2 regions of the Paenibacillus sp. FSL H8-0175 genome follow, and region 1 is predicted to be linked to the other one. Evidence: predicted binding sites of a transcription regulator. Region 1 holds the regulator's gene; the other holds the start of a gene.
What was found. Region 1 encodes CtsR, which represses protease genes until heat stress. Its sites were predicted from a motif close to ATGGTCAATAAAGGTCAAACA; they were not measured.
Positions count from the first base shown of each region.

Region 1 (3,188 bases):
ATATAGTCATATTTATGTGGATAGAGGGATTAATAAGTGGATAATTATTTTAACTTGAATAGAACAAGATTACAAGACTATTTTTAAAACTGCCTAAGGCTGTGGATAACTAAAAAAAGTTCGAAAAATATCCTTATAATTCGCACACAATACACTCTCTTGTTATACTAACCATAAAAGTAAATTCATAAATGATGAGGTGAGTTTTGTGGATATCAGACAGTTGCACTCAGAAGAGTTTGATCTAAGCATGGATTTATCTGAATATGCTTTTCAATATAAGCTGCCTAGTGAGAAAAGGGCGAATGCTAAGGAAAGATTTAAAGCAGAACGCGTATGGGGTGCTTTTGAAGAAGGTACTTTGGAAGCTAAACTTACTCTTCTTCCGTTCGAAGTGTACATACAAGGTAGATTAGTACCTATGGGAGGGCTCGCAGGGGTAGCGACATGGCCAGAGAATCGCAGACAGGGGCATGTGGCAAAGCTCCTAGCGCATACGCTGCAAACGATGAATGAGGCGGGGCAGACATTATCTTTTCTGCATCCGTTCTTGATCCCCTTTTATCGCAAATTTGGTTGGGAAGTTTATTGTGAATATAAGAAATACTCCATTCCTGTTGCCAAGTTTCCCAAGAAGGTTGAAGTTGAGGGCAAGGTAAGACGTGGTGTTATAGATATCGAAGTATTGGACAACTTATACAATCGTTTTGCAGTTAGATATAACGGAACACTTAAGCGTGATTTGGACTGGTGGGAAAACTCTGTTCTGGATGATGAAGGTCAGACTGCGGTATTTTATTCACAGCTTGGGGAACCTGAAGGATACGTACTATATAAGATAGAAAATAGAGAGCTGGTCATTGATGAATTTGTGTTTTTGAACGAACAGGCCCGGCAGGGGCTGTGGACATTTCTTGCGAATCACGATTCGATGGTGACCGGTGCATCGCTAAAACTGGTGCCATCCGATGATATGTTACCCTTTTTGCTGCCTGATCCGCGTATAGAGCAGGAGAATTATCCTTATTTTATGGCGCGTATTGTTAATGCTAAAGCATTCGTGGAGAGTTATTCTTTTAAGCGTCACAACAGTCAGAAGAAACAGGTTATCTATATTGAAGATAAATATGCCCCATGGAATGACGGGTTGTGGGAATGGACTGTCTCCGAAAAGGGAGCAGCAGCTTTCTTGCGTATAGAGGGTGAACGGGATGCAGCTGACTTAAGCTGTGATATTGGTTCGCTGACGATTCTAATGTTTGGATATAAACGCCCGGCAGAGCTGGCTCGTTATGGACGTGTGACTGGTAATCCGACGGCTCTGGAATGGCTCGAAGAAATCATACCGCAAGCTGAAACTGCACTTTTTGATCATTTTTAGAAAATAATTAGGCTCTCCCCTTCGAAAGATGCTGGGAGAGTTCTTTATTTCCGAATACATTCGCTGAAAAAAGTGAAAAATAAGAGAATCCTCTTGGAATTAGCACAGAATATGTTATAATATTAAAAAGTCAAAGAAAGTCAAAGTCAACGCACCTGATGACATACAGTGCGATCCTCTGAATTCGTGAAGTTTTCTTCAGACTTATATGAATGAAGTTCACTAATGAATGTCATTAAGGATGCGGGCCGTAAGCGATATTATGAAGCTTTAAAGAGCACTGGAGGATGAGTGATGCGCAATATCTCTGATATTATTGAACAATATCTGAAGAATATTTTGCATGAAAGTCCCGAAGGTACGGTGGAAATCCAGCGAAATGACCTGGCGGACCAGTTCTCATGCGTACCGTCACAGATCAATTATGTTATTAGTACACGCTTTACACTGGAAAAAGGCTATGTGGTGGAAAGTAAACGTGGTGGCGGGGGATATATTCGTATTCAACGTTTTGAATTGCCGCCCAACGTGGCACTGCATGCCCATTTAAACCATACTATAGGTGGCGGGATAGATCAGAACGCTGCCGAAGGGTTGATTTATCAACTGGAGGAAGCTGGTTTTCTAAGCAAGCGTGAGGCGTGTCTTATGCGCGCTGCTGTTTCTCGGGATTGCCTAACGGTTAAGATTCCATATCGGGATGAGATTCGGGCCAAGATTATGAAGGCGATGTTAATCTCTTTGTTAGGCAAATAATTGTCAATCATAAGGGAGGGGCTTTCGCTTATGCAATGTCAGGAATGTGGCGTCAAGCCAGCAACACTCCATTTCACCAAGATCGTGAATGGAGAGAAGACAGAATTTCATATCTGCGAGAGCTGCGCGCGGGAGAAGGGTGAACTGATCCCGGGAACTGCTGGAGGATTCTCCATTCACAGCTTGCTGTCCGGTCTGCTTGATCTTGAAGGGGCCGGTAAGGAAAAGACGGCTGCTACGAAGACTACGCAGAGTCTGCAATGTGAGAATTGTGGAATGACGTACTCGCAGTTTAGCAAATTGGGTCGTTTTGGCTGCAGCTCCTGTTATAAATATTTCAACAGTGCACTGGACCCGCTCTTTAAACGGGTGCATGGCAGCACTTCGCATGTAGGCAAGATTCCTAAACGTGCTGGAGCACAAATTGTGTTCAAGCGGCAAATTGATGAATTGAAGCTGGAATTACAGCAAAGTATCGCACAGGAGGAATTCGAAACTGCGGCAGAGCTGCGGGATCAAATTCGCCAACTTGAAAAAGAAATGGCACAAGAGTAAAGTCTTTGATATATAGGGGGGATATGACATGTCAAGTCTCCGATTTACTGAACAAGCGCTTAGTGATTGGATGCGCTCGGGAGGCAGTCACTCCGAGATTGTAATTAGCAGCCGTATGCGTATTGCACGTAATTTAGAGCATCTTCCATTCCCTATGCTTGCTTCCTTAGAGCAATCGGAAGAAGTATTAGAGCTGCTGGCCCCTGTGTTTCATGGGGAAACTGCTGCCGAATTCGGATCTTTTCAACTAATAAAGCTTGCTGAAGTGAATGAACTGGATAAAAAGGTATTGGTCGAGAAACATCTCATCAGTCCTAATCTGGCTAATGATTCACGTGGCGCAGCTGTGATATTAAATGAAGATGAGTCGGTTAGCATCATGATTAACGAAGAAGACCATCTGCGGATCCAATGTCTGTTCCCGGGTCTTCAGGTAAGAGAAGCATGGGAACGTGCGACAGCCATCGATGATATCTTCGAATCGGCTGTGAATTAC
Region 1 is NZ_CP150299.1:6,548,520-6,551,707, reverse strand. Features, by position in the region: gene eis (enhanced intracellular survival protein Eis) at 209-1,381, shown strand; gene MHH46_RS29205 (CtsR family transcriptional regulator) at 1,676-2,137, shown strand; gene MHH46_RS29200 (UvrB/UvrC motif-containing protein) at 2,168-2,692, shown strand; gene MHH46_RS29195 (protein arginine kinase) at 2,721-3,188, shown strand, end outside.

Region 2 (3,188 bases), 790 kb from region 1:
GAAGGGAGACTGCGGACTACTGTAGCCTCTACGAATTTAGGCGTGAACGGAATGACTACTTCAGAGCTGGAGCAGCGGCTGCGCGGAAATTCCATGATGCGTGAGGCCGTTCGAGTAGCCGATATCATCACTGTGTCTATCGGTGGTAATGATTTGATTCACGCGGCCAAATCAGCAGCAAGACAGCAAGGAAACTTATCCGCAGAACTGCGGAGATCGCTTCAGGAATGCAAACAAAATTTCTCTGCAATTATGAATATCCTTATACAATTGAAGGCGAGGACTTGTAGACCTTTTATCATTAGAATTGTGGGATTATATAATCCCTATCCTCAGGTGGTTGGTGCGACAGAGTGGGTCAGACAGTTTAATCAATACGCAGCACAGTACAGCAGCCGAGTATGTGGATTTGCTTCGATTTATAGTGAGTTCGCAGGAAATGAGAGAGGGCTGTTATCCATTGATCATCTGCATCCGAATGGCCGGGGTTATCGCGTGATTGCCGAGAAGCTGGATGCGCTAGGTTATGGCGGGCTGGCGTGATTGGATTTAGGTCTTCTATAAAATATAAAGAGGCTGTGCTCTAACCATAACGGATAGAGCACAGCCTCTTTATATTTTTACTTTATAGCTTACACACCGCTAGGCAATGTCTTCTCGATTACTTTATCTACGATACCGTATTCAGCCGCGTCTGCAGCAGTCATGAAGTAGTCGCGATCTGTATCCTTCTCAATACGTTCTAGAGGTTGACCCGTACGTTCTGCTAGAATACGGTTCAGCTTATCGCGCAATTTGAGGATGCGGCGGGCACGGATTTCAATGTCCGTTGCTTGACCTTGAGCACCACCCAGAGGCTGGTGGATCATGATCTCGCTGTTAGGCAGTGCGAAGCGTTTGCCTTTGGCGCCAGCGTTTAGCAGGAAAGCTCCCATGGAAGCTGCCATACCCACACAGATGGTGGAAACATCTGGTTTAATGTACTGCATTGTATCAAAAATAGCCATACCTGCAGTAATGGAACCGCCTGGGCTATTCACGTAAAGGTGAATGTCCTTGTCAGGATCTTCGGCAGCCAAGAACAGCATTTGTGCGATGATAGAATTGGCTACCACGTCATTAACCTCCGTTCCAAGGAAAATGATGCGGTCCTTCAGCAGGCGGGAATAGATGTCATAAGCGCGCTCGCCGCGGTTGCTCTGTTCTACTACCATAGGAATATAACTCACGTGGAAAACCTCCTTGATATTGGTTCTTCAAATGTATTCATTTTTACTCTTGCCGTATTACCCACATGATAAACAAATTCAAACAAAAAGTCAAAGAAAGTCAAACTTATATTCAAAAAAAAGAGCCGACAAGCGGCTCTTTGGTTAAGTAGTAGTATAGGCACTACTAAATTATGTGCAAAAATGAAATTAATGGCGCGCCCGCCAAGAATCGAACTTGGATCTCAGGCTTCGGAGGCCTACGTCATATCCATTGGACCACGGGCGCAACAAAAATGATTATAATACAATTTTTACACAATTGCAATGTAATATTAATACTGGACAAGCGCTCTAGGGACAGGCATCGGGCGCTATATCTTTTTCTGACCTTATTAATGTATAAGAAGACAAGCGCTTGAGAATTCTACTCTCGGAAGACTTGCGCTTCGAGCAATATTTGGTTAGAATATGGGTGGGACTTAAAAAGTTTACCCGGGACGTTTTGAGACCATGAACAAGGGAATAGAGGAAGACGAAGTTGCAGGAGTGAAAGTATGCGTAATTTATTAGATATCCAAAAGCAGCTTCTGCCTGATCTCATGGAAACCCTTAAGAGACGGTACACGATTCTTCATCAGATCATGCTGTCCGATATTATTGGGCGCAGAACGCTAGCCGCTTCGCTAGATATGACTGAGCGGGTACTGCGTGCCGAGACGGATCTTCTGAAATCGCAAGGGCTTATTGAGATCGAGAGTGTTGGCATGCGCATTAGCGCTGCTGGACGTAGACTGCTTGATTTGCTAGAGCCGGTTGTTAAGAGCCTATTTGGTCTGGATGAGCTGGAAGAGAAAATTCGAGCAACGTATGGTCTGGATAAAGTTATTGTAGTACCGGGTGATTGTGAGTCATCGCCGTTCACCAAACGAGAGCTTGGCCGAGCGGGTGCGAAAGCGCTGCTGAGTATACTTCGCGCAGATGATACAGTTGCCGTCACAGGTGGATCGACGCTTGCCGATATGGCTGATCAACTGGCACCGCCGTTGTCCCTTTCCTATAAGAACGCTTGGTTTGTTCCGGCGCGTGGAGGATTAGGAGAGAGTATGGAGATTCAAGCCAACACGATTGCCTCAACAATGGCAAAGCGGGTTGGAGCCAACTACCGGTTGTTGCATGTCCCTGATTTGCTTAGCGGGGATGCATACCAATCGCTGGCACTTGACTCTAATATTGGAGAGATTGTACAAACCATCCGTAGTTCGCGTATTATTGTACATGGGATTGGGGATGCCATTGAAATGACCCGCCGCCGCAAACTGGACGAGGCTACAGTCTCGGAAATCCAGGGTGAAGGGGCAGTGGCCGAATCTTTTGGCTATTATTTCAATGAAGAGGGTCAGGTTGTCCATACCATGCTTACGATGGGTCTACGTCTAGAAGATATTATCCGGACAGAGAAAGTCATCGGTATTGCAGGAGGCAAACCCAAGGCCAAAGCCATTCATGCCATGCTGCGTTTCGGGCAGGAGAATATTCTCGTCACGGACGAGGCTGCTGCAGTAGAAATAGGCAAGGAAATTGACAATCAACTACAGCTATCTTCGTAGTTTTTAGATTGCAGGCAATAACATACTTCTTGCATCATACTTAACATTGTTGTCATGACAGACCTCACCGTCTGTTTTGAATAAATAAAACGAATTCTAGGAGGAACTATTCAATGAGTGTAAAAGTTGGAATTAACGGTTTTGGACGTATTGGACGCCTTGCTTTCCGCCGTATTCAAAATGTAGAAGGTATCGAAGTGGTAGCAATCAACGACTTGACTGACGCTAAGATGCTTGCTCATTTGCTTAAATATGATACAACTCAAGGTAAATTCCAAGGTGATGTTGAAGTGCATGATGGCTTCTTCAAAGTCAATGGTAAAGAAGTTAAGGTTCTTGCTAACCGCAACCCTGAAGAATTGCCATGGGG
Region 2 is NZ_CP150299.1:183,914-187,101, forward strand. Features, by position in the region: gene MHH46_RS00900 (GDSL-type esterase/lipase family protein) at 1-543, shown strand, start outside; gene clpP (ATP-dependent Clp endopeptidase proteolytic subunit ClpP) at 633-1,229, opposite strand; tRNA gene MHH46_RS00910 (tRNA-Arg) at 1,423-1,497, opposite strand; gene MHH46_RS00915 (sugar-binding transcriptional regulator) at 1,766-2,818, shown strand; gene gap (type I glyceraldehyde-3-phosphate dehydrogenase) at 2,932-3,188, shown strand, end outside.
Region 2: clpP (ATP-dependent Clp endopeptidase proteolytic subunit ClpP) is a predicted target of CtsR. The motif match lies at 1,316-1,336, and genes of this name have one in related genera.